DNA from 4 places in the Jejuibacter sp. L23 genome. Region 3 is predicted to be linked to each of the others. Evidence: predicted binding sites of a transcription regulator. Region 3 holds the regulator's gene; each other region holds the start of a gene.
The links. Region 3 encodes PurR, which represses purine synthesis genes. Its sites were predicted from a motif close to CANGCAAACGTTTGCNTG; they were not measured.
Positions count from the first base shown of each region.

Region 1 (5,846 bases), 860 kb from region 3:
GTTCCTGGGAGTCTGCGATAAAATCGTCCCCGGTCTGACCATGGCCGCGCTCTCCTTCGGTCATCTGCCGTCGGTATTCATCCCCTCCGGCCCTATGGCCAGTGGTTTGCCAAATAAAGAGAAGGTCCGTATCCGTCAGCTGTATGCCGAAGGTAAAGCAGATCGTGCAGCGCTGCTGGATGCCGAGGCCGCCTCCTATCACGCGCCTGGCACCTGTACCTTCTACGGCACCGCCAACACCAACCAGATGGTGGTGGAGTTTATGGGGATGCAACTGCCGGGCTCTTCCTTTATTCAGCCGGACGCGCCGCTGCGCGACGCGCTGACCGCAGCGGCGGCTCAGCAGGTGACGCGTATGACCGGCAACGGCAACGACTGGATGCCGCTGGGTAAAATGATTGATGAAAAGGTGGTGGTCAACGGCATGGTGGCTTTGCTGGCGACCGGCGGATCCACCAATCACACCATGCACCTGGTGGCCATGGCGCGCGCCGCCGGCATAATCATTAACTGGGACGATTTCTCTGAGCTTTCCGATGTGGTTCCGCTGCTGGCACGTCTTTACCCTAACGGCCCGGCGGATATCAACCACTTCCAGGCTGCGGGCGGGGTACCGGTACTGATGCGCGAACTGCTGAAAGGCGGTCTGCTGCATGAAGATGTCAACACCGTGGCAGGTCGCGGTCTGAACCACTACACCATGGAGCCGTGGCTGAATAACGGTAAGCTGGACTGGCGTGAAGGGGCTGAAAACTCGTTGGATCCGGAGGTTATCGCCACCTTTGATCAACCCTTCTCCCATCACGGCGGTACCAAAGTGCTGAGCGGTAACCTGGGCCGTGCCGTAATGAAGACCTCTGCGGTACCGCTGGATAATCAGGTGATTGAAGCTCCGGCGGTGATTTTCGAGAGTCAGCACGATGTGGTACCGGCTTTCGAAGCTGGCAAACTGGATCGCGACTGCGTGGTGGTGGTGCGTCATCAGGGGCCGAAAGCGAACGGAATGCCAGAATTACATAAACTCATGCCGCCACTTGGTGTATTATTGGACCGCGGTTTCAAAATTGCGCTGGTGACCGACGGACGCCTGTCTGGCGCCTCGGGTAAGGTTCCTTCCGCTATCCATGTCACGCCGGAAGCATACGACGGCGGGCTGCTGGCGAAGGTCCGCGAAGGCGACATGATTCGGGTCAACGGCCAGACCGGCGAGCTGATGCTGCTGGTGGATGATAGCGAACTGGCTGAGCGCACCCCTGAACATCCGGATCTTAGCGCCATGCGCGTTGGTACCGGGCGCGAACTGTTTGGCGCGCTGCGTGAAAAACTGTCCGGCGCAGAGCAGGGAGCCACCTGTATTACCTTTTAAATCCCGCGCATTGCGGGGAAGACAGATTAACCTTCACGGGAGAGATTTTCTGATGAATAACTGGAAAACGAGTGCGGAACAGATCCTGAAGAGCGGTCCGGTAGTACCGGTCATCGTTGTCAAAAAACTGGAGCATGCGGTACCGATGGCCAAAGCGCTGGTCGCCGGTGGCGTTCGCGTTCTGGAAGTGACTCTGCGTACCGAGTGTGCGATGGAAGCGATCCGTCTGATTGCGAAGGAAGTTCCGGAAGCCATCGTGGGGGCGGGCACCGTTATCAACCCGCAGCAGCTGGCCGAAGTGACCGAGGCGGGTGCGCAGTTCGCCATCAGCCCGGGTCTGACCGAGCCGCTGCTGAAAGCGGCGACCGAAGGGTCCATCCCGCTGATCCCGGGCATTAGCACCGTTTCCGAACTGATGCTGGGCATGGACTACGGTCTGCGTGAGTTTAAATTCTTTCCGGCCGAAGCGAACGGCGGCGTGAAGGCGCTGCAGGCTATCGCAGGTCCGTTCTCCCAGGTGCGTTTCTGCCCGACTGGCGGTATCTCTCCGGCTAACTATCGCGACTACCTGGCGCTGCCGAGCGTGCTGTGCATCGGCGGTTCGTGGCTGGTACCGGGCGATGCCCTGGAGTCTGGCGACTACGCACGCATCACCCAGATTGCGCGTGAAGCTGTGGAAGGCGCGAAGCAGTAATCTTCCGGCCCTCTCCGTTCGGAGAGGGCCGCTTAATTTATTCCCCCTGAACCACTACCGCGTCCGCGGCCGCTCTGGCCCGACTGACGGCATCTTCCGTGGATTCTCCGGTCGTCAGTACCACGCCAAGACGGCGGGTTCCCGCGATTTCCGGTTTGCCGAACAGGCGTAGCTGTAACCCGGCGCCACAGGCGTTTTCCACGCCGTTGAAACGCAGATCCTGGCTGGTTAGCTCCGGTAAAATAACCGCAGAGGCCGCCGGTCCGTATTGACGAATCGCGCCTATTGGCAGGCCGAGGAATGCGCGCACGTGCAGCGCGAATTCTGACAGATCCTGAGAGAGCAGGGTGACCATGCCGGTATCGTGGGGACGCGGCGAGACTTCGCTGAATATGACCTCATCGCCGCAGACGAACAGCTCCACGCCAAACAGGCCGTGGCCGCCCAGGGCGGTAACCACCTTGCCCGCCACGTCACGGGCCTGCGCCAGCGCCCGGTCGCTCATCCGCTGGGGCTGCCAGGATTCGCGGTAGTCGCCGTCCTGCTGACGATGGCCGATGGGGTCGCAAAAGTGCAGGCCATCTACGGCGCTGATGGTCAGCAGGGTAATCTCGAAGTCGAAGTTAACCACCCCTTCAACGATAACCCGACCTTTACCCGCGCGGCCGCCCTGTTGGGCGTAGTGCCAGGCCTGTTCAATCTGTCCGGCGCTGCGGATCAGGCTTTGTCCCTTACCGGATGAGCTCATCACCGGCTTAATGATGCAGGGCAGGCCGATCTCTTCAACCGCCTGACGGAAACCTGCCAGGTCGTCGGCGAAGCGGTAGCTGGAGGTTGGGAGCGCCAGCGTTTCGGCCGCCAGACGGCGAATACCTTCCCGGTTCATTGTGAGCTGCGTGGCGCGGGCGCAGGGCACCACATGCGTGCCTGCGCTTTCCAGCGCTATCAGCGCGTCGGTGGCGATGGCTTCGATCTCCGGCACAATGTAGTCCGGGCGCTCTTTGGCCACCAGGGCCTTAATTTGCTCTGCATCCAGCATATTCACGACGTGGCTGCGGTGTGCTACGTGCATGGCGGGGGCGTCGGCATAGCGATCGACGGCGATGACCTCCAACCCGAGACGCTGGCACTCAATGGCCACCTCTTTTCCCAGCTCTCCGGCGCCCAGCAGCATCACGCGCGTGGCGGAAGGGCGCAGTGCGGTTCCCAGTACAGACATAGTGATTTCCCCGGTCAAAAAATACAACAACAGCTACGAAAACGTTTGCGTCGGCGACGTAGTTTAGCCAAAACGCCGGGTCTGGTATACTGATTAAAAATCCAGTATACCCGGAGTAAAACCGATGGCGGTTGAAACTAAATATGTTGTTGTACGCAAAGGTGAGGAAAAGATGTCTTTTGCCAGCAAAAAGGAGGCAGACTCCTGGGATAAAATGTTAGATCTGGCGGAGTCGTTCGAAGAGTGGCTGGAAGAGGGACCAGTGGAGCTGGACGAATCTCAGCGCGAGGCATTAGGTCTGTGGCTGGCGGAGCATAAAGAGACGCTCTCCACCCTGATTAAGACCGGCAAGCGGCCCCAGCCAAAGGCTGTGACAACACCAGAGCAGGAAGAGAAGGCGGCGCCCAAAGCGCGCGCGAAGCACAAAGCGGCCTGAGCCTTTAACCACAAAGAGGGAAAAACCACGTTTTTCCCTCTTTGTCATCAACCTGACGGCCCTTTAGGGCCATTTTGCTTTTTTTGCGTTTCCCGACACTTCCTGACACTGAGTCACTTACCCTGCAAAGTGCATGAATAGATCATTACAGGGGTATTTGCATGGCTAACTGGTTAAATCAACTGCAGTCAATGCTGGGCCAGAGTGGGCAGCAGGGAAGTGCAGGCAAGCAGGAGCAGGGATTAAGTAAGTTACTGGTACCGGGCGCGCTGGGCGGTCTGGCGGGGCTGCTGGTGGCCAGCAAATCGTCGCGCAAGCTATTGACCAAATACGGCGGCAGCGCGTTACTGGTTGGTGGTGGCGCCGTGGCTGGCAGCGTGCTGTGGAACAAGTACAAGCAACGTATGAGCGAAACCCAGCAGCCGCAGCAGCAGGCGCAGCCGGTACAGCCTGCGCTGGCGAATCAGGCATCGCCGCTGGATGAGCGCGCGGAACGTCTGGTACTGGCGCTGGTCTTTGCCGCTAAAAGTGACGGACATATCGATGATCAAGAGCGTCAGGTCATTGAGCAGCAGCTTCAGGAGGCGGGCATTGAACAGGAAGGGCGCGCTCTGGTGCAGCGCGCCATTGAACAGCCTTTGGATCCTCAACGTCTGGCTCAGGGGGTTCGCAATGAAGAAGAGGCGCTGGAACTCTATTTTCTGAGCTGTGCTGCCATCGACATCGACCACTTTATGGAGCGCAGTTACCTCAATGCGCTGGGTGATGCGCTACAGATCCCCCAGGACGTGCGCGACGGCATCGAGCAGGATATCCAGGCTCAGAAGCGCCAGCTTCCTGAATAATCTTTCCCTCCCCGCCAAAGGCCAAATCCTTCCAGCTGCTGAAGGATAATCGGTATAACTTGCAAGAAGGGCAGATAATGCACACCCTTACAGGTGTGCATTATCCGGAAACAAGAAGAATAACCATGCCCCCAAAAGCAAAAAGAGTGCCGCACGCCATCACCGTTCATGGCGACACCCGTATTGATCACTACTACTGGCTACGCGACGACGACAGGAGCGCTCCCGAGGTGCTTGGCTATTTACGCCAGGAGAATGAGTATGGCCGCCGGATTATGGCTTCCCAGCGCGCGCTTCAGGACCGATTGCTCAAAGAGATGGTCGGGCGAGTGCCGGAGCATGACGCTTCGGCGCCCTGGGTGAAGAACGGCTACCGTTATCGCTATATTTACCAACAGGGGAATGAGTATGCCTGCTGGCAGCGCCAGCCGGTGGAATCCGGGGAGCAGGAACCCTGGCAGATCCTGCTGGATGCCAATGAACGCGCCGCCCACAGCGAGTTTTACACCCTGGGGGGCATGAATGTGGCCCCAGATAATCAGGTGATGGCGATAGCGGAGGATTATCTGTCGCGTCGCCAGTACAGCCTGCGGCTGCGTAATTTGCAGAGCGGTAACTGGTACCCGGAAGTGCTGGACAATGCCTCGCCGGACTTTGTCTGGGCCAATGATTCGCGCACCCTCTACTATGTCCGCAAACATCCGAAGACCCTGCATCCCTGGCAGGTGTGGCGCCACACTGTCGGCAGTCCGTCCCGGGATGATGAGCTGATCTTCGAAGAGCCGAACGAAGCCTTCTACGTCGGCGTACATAAGAGTTCATCGCAAAAATACGTGCTGATTGATCTCAGCAGCGCCACCACCAGCGAGGTATGGCTGCTGGACGCTAATGCTGAATGTCCCCGTCCTGAATGTTTCCTGGCGCGGCGCCGTCACCATGAATACACCCTGGATCACTACCAGGATGAATTCTGGGTGCGATCGAACCGGGCCGGGAAAAATTTTGGCCTGTGGCGTGCCGCAACGGGGGATGAGTCCGGCTGGCAGACCGTGATTCCGGCCCGGGATGTGGTCATGCTGGAAGGCTTTACCCTGTTTCGCGACTGGCTGGTGGTGGAAGAACGTCAGCGCGGTCTGACCAGCCTGCGCCGTATCCACCGCCAGAGCGGTGAGGAGACAGGCATTGCCTTTGACGATCCGGCCTATGTGACCTGGATAGCCCTGAATCCGGAGCCAGAGACGGCCTGGCTGCGCTATGGCTACTCCTCGATGACCACGCCGGATACC
Region 1 covers NZ_CP138199.1:3,197,654-3,203,499, reverse strand. The annotation lists gene edd (phosphogluconate dehydratase) at 1-1,366, shown strand, start outside; gene SCU88_RS15260 (bifunctional 4-hydroxy-2-oxoglutarate aldolase/2-dehydro-3-deoxy-phosphogluconate aldolase) at 1,419-2,060, shown strand; gene purT (formate-dependent phosphoribosylglycinamide formyltransferase) at 2,098-3,279, opposite strand; gene SCU88_RS15250 (YebG family protein) at 3,404-3,715, shown strand; gene SCU88_RS15245 (DUF533 domain-containing protein) at 3,877-4,560, shown strand; gene SCU88_RS15240 (prolyl oligopeptidase family serine peptidase) at 4,686-5,846, shown strand, end outside.
Region 1: purT (formate-dependent phosphoribosylglycinamide formyltransferase) is a predicted target of PurR. The motif match lies at 3,314-3,331, and genes of this name have one in related genera.

Region 2 (5,846 bases), 1.5 Mb from region 3:
ATCAGCAGCCGGGTGTTGCCGGACTCCAGAATGCGATTATAGAGGTTAAAGATCGCCATCTCCCACAACTCATCCCCGGCGATGCATTCAATATTATCGATGCAGACCAGCGACAGTTGCTCCATCCCTTCCAGTACGTCAGGCACAAACCAGGTCCGCTTATCCAGCGGGACATACCCCACCGCTTCGCCACGCAGGGAAAGCTCGGCACAGGCGGCGTGCAGCAGATGGCTGCGGCCTCCTCCTTCCCGGGACCAGAAGTAAATGTAACCGCTGTGTTCCTGATGCAAAACGTTCTGTAGCGCAGCGAGCAAGGCAGGATTATCGCCCGGCCAGAAACTGGCGAACGTCTCGTCGTCAGGAAGATAGAGCGGCAAAGAGAGCTGAGCCGGTGTGTTCAGAGGGACCTCAACCAGAACTTGCGAAAAAATCGCGAGGAAGTTTACCACAGTTTAGCGAAAGGGTTGAAGCTGGCCCGCGCAAGCGGCGGGCCAGCTTGCACAAGGATCAAGCGTGCGGAGCCTGTTGTTCGTCGTCGTCCGCCTCCAGTACCGTCTCTTCCGGGCGCAGAATGCTAATCACCTTGAAGATCAGGCTCAGGGCGATACCCACCACGGTCGCCAGCGCCATGCCTTTCAGCTCAGCGGCGCCGATGTGAATCTTAGCGCCGCTAACGCCGATAATCAGAATGACCGAAGTCAGGATCAGGTTCTGAGCCTTGCTGAAGTCCACTTTAGATTCAATCAGCACCCGAATACCGGAAGCGCCAATCACCCCGTAAAGCAGCAGGGAGACCCCGCCCATGACCGGTACCGGGATAATCTGGATCGCCGCCGCCAGTTTACCGATGCAGGAGAGCAGAATCGCCAGGATAGCCGCACCGCCGATCACCCAGGTGCTGTACACCTTAGTGATCGCCATAACGCCGATGTTCTCGCCGTAGGTGGTATTCGGCGTCGAGCCAAAGAAACCGGAGAACATGGTGGAAAAACCGTTGGCAAACATCGAACGGTGCAGGCCCGGATCGCGCACCAGATCCTTGCGCACGATGTTTCCGGTCACCACCAGATGGCCGACGTGCTCGGCAATCACCACCAGCGCCGCGGGCAGAATTGTCAGCACGGCAAACCACTCGAATTTCGGGGTATAGAAGGTCGGCAGCGCAAACCAGTGAGCTTCACGGATCGGCGTAATGTCCACCACGCCCATACAGAAGGAGAAGGCATAGCCCACCAGCACGCCGATCAGAATCGGGATAATCGCCAGGAAACCGCGGAAGAGAACCGAACTAAAGACCGTGACGCCCAGGGTTACCATCGCAATGGAAAGCGTGGTGCCGTCCACTGACTGACCGTCAGCAGGCAGCATGCCCGCCATATTGGCGGCAACGCCCGCCAGCTCCAGGCCGATCACCGCCACAATGGCCCCCATCGCCGCAGGCGGGAACATCACATCCAACCAGCCGGTGCCCGCCTTCTTCACAATCAGCGCCACCAGGCAGAACAGCGCGCCACAGGCGATAAAGCCGCCCAGCGCCAGTTCATAGCCCAGCGGCAACAGCAGCAGTACCGGTGAAATAAAGGCAAAGCTGGAGCCCAGATAAGCAGGGATCTTCCCTTTACAGATAATCAGATACAACAGCGTGCCGATGCCGTTGAATAGCAGGACCGTTGCCGGATTGATATGGAACATAATCGGCACCAGTACGGTGGAGCCGAACATGGCGAACAAATGCTGTAGACTGAGTGGGAGCGTCTGTAACAGCGGCGGTCTTTCACTCACCCCGATAGCACGGCGCGTCATAGCAATATCCTCTGTGTGATAAACGAAGAAAGAAAATCCAAAAAAAAGCCGACTGTTAAAGTCGGCTGAATAAATTATTTAGTACCAAATATCTTGTCCCCGGCGTCGCCGAGGCCCGGAATAATGTATCCGTGTTCGTTGAGTCCCTGATCGATAGAGGCGGTGTAAACCTCTACGTCCGGGTGTACTTTCTCCAGCGCAGCCAGACCTTCCGGCGCCGCTACCAGCACCAGCACCTTAATATTGTGGCAGCCCGCTTTTTTCAGCAGGTCGATAGTGGCGATCATCGAGCCACCGGTCGCCAGCATCGGGTCCACCACCAGCGCCATACGCTCGTCGATATGCGAGGCCAGTTTCTGGAAGTAAGGCACCGGCTCCAGGGTCTCTTCATCGCGGTAAACGCCTACCACGCTGATGCGCGCGCTGGGTACGTTTTCCAGCACCCCGTCCATCATGCCAAGACCGGCACGCAGAATCGGCACTACAGTTATCTTTTTACCTTTGATCTGTTCTATTTCCACCGGGCCGTTCCAGCCTTCGATAGTCACCGTTTCGGTTTCCAGAGCGGCAGTGGCTTCATAAGTCAGCAGGCTTCCGACTTCCGAGGCGAGCTCACGAAAACGTTTAGTGCTGATGTCCACATCACGCATCAGACCCAGTTTGTGTTTCACGAGTGGGTGTTTCACTTCCACAATCTTCATGCTCTATCTCCCCAAAATGCGTCAGCCATAAAAAAAATCGCCGGATTATACCGCTTTTTTGCCGCTGCGCCATCACTAAGGCGCACGATCGGGATCAATCGATTCCGGATCAGTATAGAGCAGAGCCCTGTTTCAGCGCCCTGCTTCCTTAGCGCGTTTTTCATTACCGGAAGGGCTCGCAAACGTTTGCCTGGACTGTTAGAATCACCGCGATTTTTTCTACCGCGCTGGAACCTTTTTTATGACCGATAAAACCTCTCTCAGCTATAAAGACGCCGGTGTTGATATCGATGCGGGCAATGCACTGGTCGACCGAATTAAAGGAGTGGTGAAGAAAACCCGCCGCCCGGAAGTGATGGGGGGGCTTGGCGGCTTTGGTGCACTGTGCGCCCTGCCGCAGAAATACCGCGAGCCGGTGCTGGTTTCCGGCACCGATGGCGTTGGCACCAAGCTGCGACTGGCGATGGATCTGAAACGTCATGACACTATCGGCATCGATCTGGTAGCCATGTGCGTCAATGACCTGGTGGTTCAGGGGGCAGAGCCGCTGTTCTTCCTTGATTACTATGCGACGGGCAAGCTGGACGTAGATACCGCAGCAAGCGTCGTCGGCGGCATCGCCGAAGGTTGTCTGCAGGCTGGCTGTGCGCTGGTCGGGGGGGAAACCGCTGAAATGCCCGGCATGTACCACGGCGAAGATTATGACGTGGCCGGTTTCTGCGTCGGCGTGGTAGAGAAATCAGAGATTATTGACGGAACCAAAGTGGCCGACGGCGACGTGCTGATCGCCCTGGGATCCAGCGGCCCGCACTCTAACGGTTACTCGCTGGTGCGTAAGATTGTCGAAGTCAGCGGCTGCGACCCGCTCACTACCCAGCTCGACGGCCAGCCGCTGGCGGACCATCTGCTGGCGCCGACCCGCATCTACGTGAAATCGGTGCTTAAGCTTATCGAACAGTGCGACGTTCACGCCGTCGCCCACCTGACCGGCGGCGGCTTCTGGGAAAACATTCCGCGCGTTCTGCCGGATAATACCCAGGCCGTTATCGATGAATCCAGCTGGCAGTGGCCGACGGTGTTCGACTGGCTTCAGCAGGCGGGTAACGTCAGCCAGCACGAAATGTATCGCACCTTTAACTGCGGGGTGGGCATGGTCATCGCCCTGGCGCCTGACGAAGCCGAAAAAGCCATCGCTCTGCTTAATGCAGAGGGTGAAAAGGCGTGGAAAATCGGTATTATCAGGGCCTCTGACTCTGAACAACGCGTGGTTATTGGGTAATGAAAAAGATTGTGGTGCTTATTTCTGGCAGTGGAAGCAATCTGCAGGCGATTATCGATGCCTGCCAGCAACGACGGATTGATGGCACCATTGAGGCGGTATTTAGCAATAAGGCCGATGCTTACGGTCTTGAGCGCGCTCGCGCGGCAGGTATCGCCGCGTTTGCGCTCTCACCTGGCGACTATCCGGATCGTGAAGCCTATGATCATGCGCTAATGGCGCAGATTGATGAGCACGCGCCCGATCTGGTGGTACTGGCGGGCTATATGCGTATTCTTAGCCCGGCTTTTGTGGCCCATTATCGTGGTCGCCTGCTCAATATCCACCCTTCCCTACTGCCGAAATATCCCGGCCTGCATACCCACCGCCAGGCGCTGGAAAACGGCGATCGCGAACACGGCACTTCGGTACACTTCGTCACCGAAGAGCTGGACGGCGGTCCGGTGATCCTCCAGGCCAACGTGCCCATCTTTGAAGGCGACGACGAAGAGACCGTTATCGCCCGGGTTCAGCACCAGGAGCACGCCATCTACCCGCTGGTGATCGGCTGGTTTATGGATGGCCGTCTGGCTATGCGCGATAATGCCGCCTGGCTGGACGACCAGCCCCTGCCTTCCCGGGGCTACGCCGCCGACGAATAACCACTCTCCTTCCCTCCCGGGAAGGAGAGTCTTGTCTGATACTTCTGCCTGGCGTTGGACATACCCGGATATTGCTCGCCATAATAAGCGCCGAGACGGATTTTCCACGTCCGGAAACGGGAACCAACCAAACGGAGTGTGAGTCGCATGGGTCAGGAAAAGCTGTACATTGAAAAAGAGCTAAGCTGGTTATCGTTCAACGAACGCGTACTTCAGGAAGCGGCGGACAAATCAAATCCGCTCATTGAGCGCATGCGTTTTCTGGGCATCTATTCCAATAACCTGGATGAATTTTACAAGGTACGCTTCGCTGAACTGAAACGGCGGATCCTGATTAACAAGGTTCAGGGTACCCACTCCAACTCCCGCCATCTGTTAACCAGAATCCAGAACCGGGTGCTCAAAGCCGATCAGGAGTTCGATGGGCTGTATAACGATCTGTTATTGGAGATGGCGCGTAACCAGATCTTCCTGATTAACGAACGTCAGCTTTCTGCCAACCAGCAAAACTGGCTGCGTCACTACTTCAAACACTATCTGCGCCCGCACATTACGCCGATCCTGATTACCCGGGAAACCGATCTGGTGCAGTTCCTGAAGGATGACTACACCTACCTGACGGTGGAGATCATTCGCGGTTCAGAGATTAAGTATGCGTTGCTGGAGATCCCCTCCGATAAAGTGCCGCGCTTCGTCAACCTGCCGCCGGAAGCGCCGCGTCGGCGTAAGCCGATGATTCTGCTGGATAACATCATGCGCTACTGCCTGGATGAGATCTTTAGCGGCTTCTTCGACTACGACACGCTGAACGCCTACTCCATGAAGATGACCCGCGACGCCGAATATGAGCTATTGCATGAAATGGAGTCAGGGATGCTGGAGCTGATGTCTTCCAGCCTGAAGCAGCGTCTGACTGCCGAACCGGTGCGCTTCGTTTATCAGCGCGATATGCCGGACGCCATGGTGCAACTGCTGGCCGACAAACTGTCGATCTCGCGCTATGACTCCATTATTCCCGGCGGTCGCTATCACAACTTTAAGGACTTCATCGACTTCCCCAACGTAGGTAAAGCCAACCTGGTGAATAAGCCGATGCCGCGCCTGCGTCATATCTGGTTCGACAGGTTCCGTAATGGCTTCGACGCCATTCGCGAGCGCGATGTGCTGCTCTACTATCCGTACCATACCTTTGAGCACGTGCTGGAATTATTGCGCCAGGCCTCCTTCGATCCGAGCGTTATCTCCATCAAAATCAATATTTACCGGGTCGCCAAAGATTCACGCATTATCGATTCGATGATCCATGCCGCCCACAACGGCAAAAAGGTGACGGTGGTGGTGGAGCTCCAGGCGCGCTTTGACGAAGAGGCCAATATTCACTGGGCCAAACGTCTGACCGAAGCCGGAGTCCACGTGATCTTT
Region 2 covers NZ_CP138199.1:3,874,149-3,879,994, forward strand. The annotation lists gene SCU88_RS18500 (DnaA inactivator Hda) at 1-401, opposite strand, end outside; gene uraA (uracil permease) at 508-1,803, opposite strand; gene upp (uracil phosphoribosyltransferase) at 1,878-2,504, opposite strand; gene purM (phosphoribosylformylglycinamidine cyclo-ligase) at 2,746-3,783, shown strand; gene purN (phosphoribosylglycinamide formyltransferase) at 3,783-4,424, shown strand; gene ppk1 (polyphosphate kinase 1) at 4,572-5,846, shown strand, end outside.
Region 2: purM (phosphoribosylformylglycinamidine cyclo-ligase) is a predicted target of PurR. The motif match lies at 2,680-2,697, and genes of this name have one in related genera.

Region 3 (5,846 bases):
ATTTTACCTGGCGTGAGGGGTGCCATTGCTGGTGCGAAACGCGCTGCATCAGGTAACCTGCCAGCGCCAGCACCACGGTTCCCATCATCACTCCGGTGGTGGTGAGCAGCGGTTGTTCAACGCCCCAGGAGACCAGCAGACTGGCCAGAAAGCACAGACCGAGCTGCAGGGTATTTTGCAGCGCGGCGGCGCGACCGGCATCTCCCGGAAAAGGCAGCAGGGCCGCCGAAACGACGATGGGATAGATAGCACCGTTCACGAGCGCCATCAGGCAGAAGGGGATCAGCAACAGGGTCAGGGTTGCGTGGCCGGAAAGCGCCACGCCCCAGGTTGCCAGTACGCTCAGGGCATAGAGGCCCAGTAGCCAGGGCAGCAGCAGTTCGCCACCCCAGCGCGACAGGGCGCTGCGACAGCCGTAACCACCAATCAGAAAGGCGATGGTTTGAGGGACGTAGCTCAGGCCGGTGGCGCCTGGCCCGTAGCCCAGCTCGCGTAGCAGGAACGGCGAGCCGGTCAGCCAGGCAAAGAAGCTGGCGGAGCAGGCGGCATAGATCATGACGTTGCCGCGATAGCTGCGGCAGCGCAGCAGCATCAGGAACCCGGTTTTCGCCACCTCGCTGTGCGGTTTGGGACGCTGCGGCGCCATACGCAATGCGGGGGCCATCAGTAGCAGGGTAATGATAAACAGTGCGAGGAAGATGGCCTGCCATTCGAAATGCACCAGCAGCCAGCTACCCAGCAGAGGCGCCAGCGCTGGCGAAAGCGCGACCAGTGGCATAATAGAGGCGAAAACCCGTTTTGCCTGCGGGCCGGGATAGCGATCGGCGACCAGCGCCTGCCAGCTTACGGTGGCGGCACAGACCCCAACCGCCTGAATAAAGCGCAGTGCCAACATCATGGTCGCGCTCTTGACCCACAGCATTCCCAGACAGCCGAAGGCGAACAGCGCCAGCCCCGCCAGTAGTATCGGACGGCGGCCAAAACGGTCCGACAGCGGTCCCCAGATCAGCTGCGCCAGCGCGAAACCTGCCAGAAACAGGCTCAGACTGGCGCTAATAGCGCCAGGGCTGGTGTTCAGACTCTGCTGCATGGCGGAAAACGCCGGCAAATACATATCGGTGGCCAGAAAGCCGATAATGCTCAGACCGGCCAGCCAGACCATAAATCCTTTTCCAGGTTGCATGATTTCTCTCTAAGATCTTTTTTGGGTGAATGCAGGGAATGGGCGCAGTGTAAGGAGTGCATCATTGCTTGTGAAACGCTAATATTTGCCTGTTGCATTCAAATTTTTTGCAGGCAGATATGTGGTCGGAATACTCACTGGAAGTGGTGGATGCTGTTGCCCGCAACGGCAGCTTTAGTTCGGCAGCCCAGGAGCTGCACCGGGTGCCTTCGGCGGTCAGTTATACGGTACGTCAGTTAGAGGCGTGGCTGGCGGTTCCGCTGTTCGTGCGCCGCCATCGAGATGTCGAACTGACGGAGGCCGGGGCCTTTTTTCTGCGCGAAGGACGGGAGGTTATCAAAAAAATGCTCTCCACCCGTCAGCGCTGCCAGCAGATTGCCAACGGCTGGCGCGGGCAGCTCTCCATCGCCGTGGATAACATCGTTAAACCGGCGCGTACCCGCCAACTGGTGCTGGATTTCTACCGCCATTTCCCCGATGTGGAGCTGCGGGTTTCTCGTGAAGTGTTTAACGGCGTATGGGACGCGCTGGAGGACGGGCGCGTAGAGCTGGCGATCGGCGCCACCCGGGCAGTACCGGTTGGTGGCCGTTACGCCTTTCGGGATATGGGGATGCTGCGCTGGCATTGCGTGGTGGCGTCCGGTCATCCGCTGGCGGTAGCGGAGGGGGCGCTGGATGATGAACGACTGCGACGCTGGCCGTCGCTGGTCCTGGAAGATACCTCGCGCTCACTCCCCAAGCGTACGACCTGGCTGCTGGATAACCAGCGGCGCATGGTGGTGCCGGACTGGGAGACGGCAAGAGAGTGCCTGGATGCCGGGCTCTGTGTCGGCATGGTACCAGCCCACGTTGCGCAACCGCGGATAAAAAGCGGTCAGTGGGTAGCGCTGGCTCTGGAGAATCGCTTTCCTGATGCCGCCTGCTGTCTGAGCTGGCGCCAGAACGAAGACTCACCGGTGCTGGGCTGGCTGCTGGATTATCTGGGGGATAGCGAAACGCTGAATGCGGAGTGGCTGAAGGAGCCCGGTTGAGCGGGCTCCCCTGTGCCTGGCGGCGATAGTGGTACTTAGCGGCGATAGTCGCGGAACGGGCCATCGGCCACCGAGCGGCGCTCAATCAGGCGCGGGTGAACCTCCAGGGTGCGGGACTGCTCGCGCTTATTGACGATACGGTCAATCAGCATATTAAAGGCGGTCTCCCCCAGTGAGTCCTTGGGCTGGTGGATGGTGGTCAGCGCCGGGGTAAAGTAGCGGGAGTTGCGCACGTTATCGTAGCCGATAATCGAAATATCCTGGGGCACCCGCAGCCCCATTTCATCGGCGGCACACAGGGCGCCCATCGCCATCACATCGCCGCCGCAGAATACTGCCGTGGGGCGCTGGGCGGCAGACAGAATCTGTTGCATGGCGCGGTAGCCGGATTCCGGCTCGAAGTCTCCCTGCACCACCCACTTTTCATTCAGTTTGATGCGCGCTTCTTCCAGCGCCTTCTTAAAGCCTGCCAGACGGCCCGCGCCGGTATTGCGGTGCGGGGAGCCGGGAATCGCGCCGATATCACGATGGCCGCGTTCAATCAGGTAGCGTCCCGCCATATAGCCGCCTTCGAAGGCGTTATCGATGACCGAGTCGGTGAAATCAGCTTTCGCTTCGCCCCAGTCCATGACCACCATTGGGATATGGCGGTACTCTTCGAGCATCGCCAGTAGCGGTTCCGGATATTCCGAGCACATTACCAGCAGGCCGTCGACGCGTTTCTGAGCCATCATCGACAGGTAGGCGCGCTGTTTCTCCTGGTTATTCCAGGCGTTGCCCAGCACCAGGGTATAGCCCTTATCAAAGCAGCTTTTCTCTATGGCTTCGATAATTTCCGCAAAGTAGGGGGCCTCACTGCTGGTGGCCAGCAGCCCGATGGTTTTAGTGTGATTCACTTTCAGGCTGCGGGCTACGGCGCTGGGCGAGTAGTGCAGCTCTTTGATGGCGGCCCATACCGCATTACGGGTCTCTTCCGCGACAAAGCGGGTTTTATTGATAACATGCGACACCGTAGTGGTGGAGACGTTTGCCCGCTTTGCCACATCTTTGATTGTTGCCATCAGTCGTCACTCCCGGCCATTTCCTGGTCTCCTTGAATACCGGCCGGTTAATCGTTTGCCTGGACTTATCCCGGGGCGCAACTTTTCAGGTTGCAGGTATGTCGGGGAAGCGACACTGGACGGGAGGAGGGCATTACCGGACGGCGTAAAAACACGTTAGCCGGGGATTTTGTCCTATCTTTGCTAAAAGTGGAAGAGGAAATCTGCATTCAGGGCCACTTGATACAGGATTTTCAGGGTCGTTTGTGGGAAAATGAATCAGTCATTACGCTAATATGGAAAAAAGCACAGGAGAAAATCATGAGTACCGAACTGAAATACTCGCTGGTCACCACTATTATCGCGCTCGGCGTGATTGTGTGCGGCGCACTGACTGCCGTACTGCATTAATCCCCGACCCGGATGCGCGTCGTTGCGTATCCGGGCCTTTCTATTATTGCTATTTGCGCAACAGCCTTTTGCTTTTAACACGTCTTTAACTTTCCCCCGCAGACTGTCATTATTCTCCGCCTGACGATTTCCGGCAGCAGTGAGTTCCGCCCTGGCGGAAGCTGTCTCCCGAATTTACCGGAGAAATAACAATGAAATTTAATTTCCCCTTACTGGCGCTGGCCATTGGGGCATTTGGTATAGGAACAACAGAATTTTCGCCCATGGGGCTGCTGCCCGTTATCGCCGATGGGGTGGGTGTCTCCATCCCCGTGGCCGGTATGCTGATCAGCGCTTATGCGATTGGCGTTATGGTGGGAGCGCCGTTGATGACGCTGCTGCTGTCACATCGTGCCAGACGCAGCGCGCTGCTGTTTCTGATGGGAATCTTTATTGTCGGTAATGTGCTGTCGGCGCTGGCGCCCAGCTATGGTTGGCTTCTGGCCTCCCGGATTATCACCAGCCTTAACCATGGTGCCTTCTTCGGGCTGGGTTCGGTAGTGGCGGCGAGTCTGGTCCCTAAAGAGAAGCAGGCCAGCGCGGTCGCCACCATGTTTATGGGGCTGACCATCGCCAATATCGGCGGCGTGCCAGCGGCAACCTGGCTGGGTAGCGCCATTGGCTGGCGTATGTCCTTCCTGGCCACCGCCGGTCTTGGCGTGGTGGCGATGTTAAGCCTGTGGCTGTCGCTGCCTGCGGGCGGCGCGGGCGATCGTCCGGACGTGAAGCGCGAGCTGGGGGTACTGATGCGCCCTCAGGTACTGATGGCGCTGCTGACCACGGTTCTGGGGGCGGGGGCGATGTTTACGCTTTATACCTATATTTCGCCAGTGTTGCAGCGGGTGACTCATGCTTCGCCGGGTTTTATTACCGGTATGCTGGTGCTGGTTGGGCTGGGTTTTTCACTGGGCAACTATCTTGGCGGCCGTTTTGCCGATCGCTCGGTCAACGGCACCCTGAAAGGGTTTTTACTGCTGCTGACCGTGATTATGGTTACGATCCCCTGGCTGGCGCGTAGTGAAGTCGGTGCCGCCATCGCCATGGTGGTCTGGGGGGCAGCGACCTTCGCCGTGGTTCCGCCACTGCAGATGCGGGTGATGCGAGTGGCCCATGAGGCGCCAGGGCTCTCGTCGTCGGTCAATATCGGCGCCTTTAACCTTGGTAATGCGCTGGGGGCTGCGGCGGGCGGGGCGGTGATCTCCGGTGGCCTGGGATATAGCTTCGTGCCGGTCATGGGGGGCATTATCGCCGCGCTGGGGCTGCTGCTGGTGCTGTTCTCATCGCGCAAAGCGCCGCATCAGACGCTGGCGGCGGATGCCGAATAACCACAGCGACGCCCCCTTGTCAGTGGGGGCGTTAGCGCAGAGTGTCTGGCGTCATCACCCGACGGGCGCCAATGTAGTGGCGCTGCCAGTAGTTATCACTCAGAGAGGTTATCTGGATGTCGCGCCCGGTACGCGGGGACTGGATAAACTTACCGTTGCCCACATAGACCCCGACGTGATCGGCGGTGCCGCGACCGCGAATACGGAAGAAGACCAGGTCGCCGCGCTGTAGCTCGCTGCGGTTCACTGGTGCTGCATCGCGCAGATGGTACATGCCGTTGGCGGTACGGGGGATACGAATATTGACTAAATCTTTGTAGGCATACCAGATCAGACCGCTGCAGTCGAAGCCGGTACGCGGTGAGCTTCCACCCCAGTGATAGGGTTTACCGAGCTGATTCATTAATTTATTCATCGCCACTTTGCGGGCTTTTTCGATTCTGTCCTTATGGGCGCTGGCAATTGAGGTAGTGCCGGTATGATGGGGCCGGGTTTTACGCTGCGTCGGGCGTTTTTTGCTGCGGGCGCCGGTGTGGCGTTTGCTGGTGCGCAGTACCGTTTTATGGCTGACGCCGGATTTATGGGCGCGGGCCTTGTGCTCGGTCGTCTGGTGGCTGTGTCCTGCCGCCAGGGCATGGGGCACCAGGGCGCTGCTCAGGAACAGCGCGCAAACGGTAAGCGCAAATTTTCTGTTTCGGGCCACTCGTTAACTTCCTGAACGATGGTTAGTGCGGCGCCGGGCGGCGTCGGCTTCGGGAGTCAGAGGATTCTAATCCACAGAAACCTCATGCGGGAAGCCGCTTTTTTGTTTCCAGAC
Region 3 covers NZ_CP138199.1:2,336,118-2,341,963, forward strand. The annotation lists gene punC (purine nucleoside transporter PunC) at 1-1,183, opposite strand, end outside; gene punR (DNA-binding transcriptional activator PunR) at 1,303-2,214, shown strand; gene purR (HTH-type transcriptional repressor PurR) at 2,250-3,275, opposite strand; gene SCU88_RS10765 (YnhF family membrane protein) at 3,576-3,665, shown strand; gene SCU88_RS10770 (MFS transporter) at 3,857-5,029, shown strand; gene SCU88_RS10775 (NlpC/P60 family protein) at 5,061-5,732, opposite strand.

Region 4 (5,846 bases), 2.0 Mb from region 3:
GCCCCTTCGCCGCCCCGGGCGGTGGTGGAAGGCTGGCAATCAAACAGCAGGAAGGTGGGCATGTCTGTACAACCAGTCGATATCCAGATTTTTGGACGCTCCCTGCGGGTCAATTGTCCGCCCGAACAAAGGGATGCCCTGAACCGGGCTGCAGAAGAGCTCGATCAGCGGTTGCAGGATTTAAAAGAACGCACTAGAGTCACAAATACCGAGCACCTGATTTTCATCGCCGCACTTAACGTGTGCTATGAACTGGCCCAGGAAAAGGGCAAGACCCAGGAATATGCTGATAGTATGGATCAACGAATTCGCATGCTGCAGCAGACTATCGAGCAGGCACTGCTTGAACAGGGTCGCAATTCAGAACGAACGGGTGCAAAGTTTGAATAACACTTCATGGTCGACTATGGTAGAGTGACCCTGAAGGAAAAAATTTCTCTGAGATGTTTGCAAGCGGGCCAGTCCCCTGAGCCGATATTTCATACCACAAGAATGTGACGATCCATGTTCGGTGAGCATGCCCGGTCCGCCCGGGAAGCCTTAAGAATATGACGATGCATTCACCTTGAACCACGGGTTCAAGGGTTACAGCCTGCGGCGGCATCTCGGAGATTCCCTCTCTTCTTTTAACTACCATGACCCAACGCGCAATCACTCCCCAGACTCGTCAACAAATTCGTCAGATGGTACGTGAGCGTCGTCGCGCCTTAAGCACCGACCAGCAGCAGCTTGCCGCCCGTCAGGCCACCCAGCGGCTACTGGCCTACGCGCCCGTACGTCAGGCTAAACGCGTAGCGCTGTTTCTCTCTTTTGACGGCGAACTGGATACCCGCCCGGCCATTGAGGCGCTGTGGGCCGATAATCGCGAAGTCTATCTACCGGTTCTTCACCCGTTCAGTACCGGTAATCTGCTATTCCTGCGCTATACGCCGCAAACCGAACTCCGGGAAAACCGCCTGAAAATCGCCGAGCCCCCGCTGGACGTGCGCCAGGTGCTGGCGCTGGACGCCCTGGACGCCCTGGTCGTGCCGCTGGTCGCTTTCGACACCTGCGGCCAGCGTCTGGGCATGGGCGGCGGCTTTTACGATCGCACCTTACAAAACTGGCGCAGCCACGGCTTCGCGCCGGTGGGTTACGCGCATGACTGCCAGCAGGTGGAAAGCCTGCCGGTAGAGCACTGGGATATTCCGTTACCCGCGATGGTAACCCCTTCCCGGCTGTGGCAGTGGTAATCGCTATTTCCCGCCACGCATCAGCGCCACCAGTTCTCTGGCCCCCTGTCCCAGCGGTTGCGCCTTATTCCATATCAGGTGCACCGGCAAACGCAGCGCATTCTCGGTATTACCGAATCGTAAACGTACCAGTTCGCCCTGAGCCAGTCTGGCGGCAATAAGCGTCTGGGGGAAATTGCCCCAGCCCAGCCCGGCTTCCACCATCTCCAACGCCATCGCGAAACTGTCGGCATACCAGCAGGAAGTCGCCACCTTCGCCCGGGCATCCGCCAGCGGTCGATCGCGGCTGGCCACCACAATCTGACGTACCTGAATCAAATCCTCCAGCCAGCGCGGCGCATTCTTTTCGGCAAGCAGCGGGTGATCCGCCGCCAGGGTCGCCACCAGCGCTTCATCATCCACCCACTGAAACTGCAGCTGCCCGTCGACCTGGAGGCCACCCCAGGCCAGCGCCAGACTGATGCGCTGCTGCTGCAACAGGTGAACAATCTCATCCTGCGCTGCCTGAATCATCTCCACCTCCAGCAGCGGATAGCGTCGGGAGAGTTGATTCACCGCCCGCAGCAACGCCTGAGGATTAACATCGGTGACCACACCGATGGACAACCGGCTCTCTAACCCCCGGGAAAGCGCCAGCGCATGGTTGTGCAACTGGGTCAGTTGGTCCTGCGTCGCTCTGACGTGAGGCGCCAGCGCCAGGGCCCGGTCGGTGGGCATCGGCTCACGGCGACTGCGGTCAAACAGCGCATAGCCCAGCTCCGCTTCCATATTCGCCACCGCCATACTGACAGCCGAAGGCACCCGGCGTAGCGCCCTGGCTGCGGCTGAAAAGGAGCCGTGATCCAGCACGGCCAGAAACAGTTCGATATTGTCACGCGTAAAGTGCATAGCCCAACCTGTCACTAAAATTGATAGCTCCTGACTTTTTCTGTCAGTCACGCTGAGGCAATCTTAGCGCCCACATCATCATCACGAAACCGACAGAGAGGAAAATGTGCAGGGTGTAAAACGCAAACTGGTCTATGTCACCGCCTATGAACTGATTGGAATGACAATCTCCGCTCTGGGACTGGCGCTGCTTTCCGGCACCGCCCCCACCACCACCGGCCCGCTATCGGTGATTATTACCACCATCGCCGTATGCTGGAATTTCATCTGGAATACGCTGTTTGAGTGGTGGGAAAGCCGCCAGGATTCGCGTACCCGCACCGTAAAGCGGCGTATTTTGCACGCGGTAGGTTTTCAGTTAACGCTGGTGGTGTTCCTGATCCCGCTGATCGCCTGGTGGATGGGGATTACCCTGGTGCAAGCCTTCCTGCTGGATATGGCGCTGATCGCCATCATCCCCTGCTATACCTTCATCTATAACTGGGCGTTCGATAAGCTGTTCGGCGTACCGGCCTCGGCACAACCGGAAACAGAAAGCGCGGCCCGATAAATAGCAAAAGGCCTCCGAAGAGGCCTTTGTTACTGACGACGCAAATTAGTAGAGCAGTCGCGCGCGGATAGTGCCCGGAATCGCCTTCATGGCCAGCAGGGCATTTTCCGCCACCGCTTCCGGCGCATCGATATCGATAACCACATAACCCATATGCGGCGTGGTCTGCAGATACTGGGCTGAGATATTAATGCCTTCGGCGGCAAAGATCTGGTTAATGGCTGTCAGCACCCCGGGGCGGTTTTCATGAATATGCAGCAGACGGCTCACGGTCGCGCCATGATGCGGCAGGGAAACTTCCGGGAAGTTCACCGCCGAAAGGGTGGATCCGTTATCGGAGTACTTAGCCAGCTTACCGGCCACTTCCAGGCCGATATTCTCCTGCGCTTCCTGGGTGGAGCCGCCGATGTGCGGCGTCAGCAGCACATTGTCGAACTCGCACAGCGGCGACAGGAAGGGATCGCTGTTGGTCGCAGGCTCGGTCGGGAAAACGTCAATGGCCGCACCGGCCAGGTGCTTACGGGAAAGCGCATCGCACAGCGCCGGGATATCCACTACGGTGCCGCGTGAGGCGTTGATCAGCAGCGAGCCCGGCTTCATCAGCGCCAGCTCATGTTCGCCAATCATATCTTTAGTGCTGGCATTTTCCGGCACGTGCAGGCTCACCACATCGCTCATATTCAGCAGATCGGAAAGATGCTGTACCTGAGTGGCGTTGCCCAGCGGCAGTTTGCTTTCGATATCGTAGAAATAAACGTGCATACCCAGCGATTCCGCCAGTATGCCCAGTTGGGTGCCGATGTGGCCATAACCGATAATGCCCAGCTTTTTACCGCGCGCTTCAAAACAGCCCGCCGCCTGCTTGTTCCAGACGCCGCGATGCGCTTTGGCATTCGCTGCCGGTACGCCGCGCAGCAGCAGCAACAGTTCGCCAATCACCAGCTCAGCGACCGAGCGCGTATTGGAGAACGGCGCGTTGAACACCGGCACACCGCGGCGGGCCGCCGCATCCAGATCCACCTGGTTGGTGCCGATACAGAAACAGCCTACCGCTACCAGCTTCTCGGCCGCAGCGAAGATCTCTTCGGTCAGTTGAGTACGGGATCGGATTCCAATGAAGTGGGCATCGCGGATCGACGCTTTCAGCGCATCGCTATCCAGCGCCCCTTTGTGATATTCAATGTTGGTGTAACCCGCGGCCCGCAGGTTATCCAGCGCTTTCTGATGCACGCCTTCCACCAGCAGGAATTTAATTTTCTCTTTCTCCAGTGATACTTTTGCCATTTCCCGACCCTGTCTTGTTGTAGATGCTGTGTCTTAACGACCGAACATAAGCTCGCCTTCTGTCAACATATCAAAAATAGCGGTCCCGGCAATATGAACGTTTGCGTGGTCTTTATTTAAGAAAAGTCATGATGATGCAAAAGCAGAACAAAACGTTGTGTGATAGAAATGTTACAGAACAAATGCGGGAGATGGGAAAAATATGTGACATATGTCACTAAAAAAGCGGTGTAAAAAATTTCTGGCAAACCGGGGCATCATCCGCCCCGGCTCAGGCAAAAAGCGGCGTTTATTTTACGATTGTTTTTACGCCATCTTCGCTACCAATCAATGCCACATCGGCGCCACGACGTGCAAACAGTCCCACAGTCACTACGCCGGGAATGGCGTTAATAGCATCTTCCAGCGCCACGGGGTCCAAAATCTCCAGGCCATGCACATCAAGAATCACGTTACCGTTATCGGTCATCACGCCCTGGCGGTACTCCGGGCGCCCCCCCAGCTTCACCAGCTGACGCGCCACGCAGCTGCGTGCCATAGGAATAACCTCTACCGGCAGCGGAAAGTTACCCAGAATCGGCACCTGCTTGGAGCTATCCGCGATACAGATAAACTTCTGCGCCACGGAGGCGATGATCTTTTCGCGCGTCAGCGCAGCGCCGCCGCCCTTGATCATCTGCATCTGGTCGTTAATCTCATCTGCGCCATCCACGTAGATCCCCAGGGAGTCCACATTGTTGAGATCGAACACCGGAATGCCCAGCCCTTTAAGCTTTTCCGTTGAGGCGTCTGAACTTGATACCGCGCCTTCTATCTGGTGCTTCATGGTACCCAGCGCATCGATAAAATGAGCGGCGGTGGAGCCGGTGCCAACGCCCACAATAGTTCCCGGTTGTACGTACTGGAGAGCGGCCCAGCCGACCGCTTTTTTCAGTTCATCCTGCGTCATGATGGTTATGCCTGTTCGTGAAAGATGTCGGCATTATAGTGCATGACGACACAAAAGTGGGCAGCCCGACGGCGATCCAATACTGGATCAAGACCGAAATTGTGTCATAGTGCTGGGCACGATAAAAACAGGAGTACAACACAACAATGAAACGCCCGGACTACAGGACATTACAGGCACTGGATGCGGTCATACGCGAGCGGGGTTTTGAGCGCGCCGCGCAGAAGCTGTGCATCACCCAGTCTGCGGTGTCACAGCGCATCAAGCAGCTGGAGAATATGTTCGGGCAACCGCTTCTGGTACGAACCGTTCCGCCGCGCCCTACCGAACAGGGGCAAAAGCTGCTGGCGCTGCTGCGCCAGGTGGAACTACTGGAAGAGGAGTGGCTTGGAGATGAATCCGGCTCCACGCCGCTGCTGCTTTCGCTGGCGGTGAACGCCGACAGTCTGGCGACCTGGCTGCTGCCTGCGCTTTCGGAAGTGCTGGCCGACTCCCCTATTCGTCTGAATCTTCAGGTCGAAGACGAAACCCGCACTCAGGAGCGCCTGCGCCGCGGTGAAGTGGTCGGCGCAGTCAGTATTCAGTCCCAGGCGCTGCCGAGCTGCCTGGTGGATAAACTGGGCGCACTGGACTATCTGTTCGTCGGTTCAAAGGCGTTCGCCGAACGCTATTTTCCCAATGGCGTCACCCGTTCAGCGCTGCTTAAAGCGCCCGCGGTGGCTTTCGATCACCTCGACGATATGCATCAGGCCTTCCTGCAGCAGAACTTCGATCTGCCGCCAGGCAGCGTGCCCTGTCATATTGTGAACTCATCGGAAGCCTTCGTTCAACTGGCGCGTCAGGGCACCACCTGCTGTATGATTCCGCATCTTCAGATTGAGAGAGAGCTGGAAAATGGCGAGCTGATTGACCTGACCCCGGGTCTGTATCAGCGCCGGATGCT
Region 4 covers NZ_CP138199.1:4,328,889-4,334,734, forward strand. The annotation lists gene zapA (cell division protein ZapA) at 61-390, shown strand; RNA gene ssrS (6S RNA) at 433-616, shown strand; gene SCU88_RS20705 (5-formyltetrahydrofolate cyclo-ligase) at 636-1,232, shown strand; gene SCU88_RS20710 (LysR substrate-binding domain-containing protein) at 1,236-2,120, opposite strand; gene SCU88_RS20715 (PACE efflux transporter) at 2,227-2,670, shown strand; gene serA (phosphoglycerate dehydrogenase) at 2,716-3,954, opposite strand; gene rpiA (ribose-5-phosphate isomerase RpiA) at 4,244-4,903, opposite strand; gene argP (DNA-binding transcriptional regulator ArgP) at 5,050-5,846, shown strand, end outside.
Region 4: serA (phosphoglycerate dehydrogenase) is a predicted target of PurR. The motif match lies at 4,045-4,062, and genes of this name have one in related genera.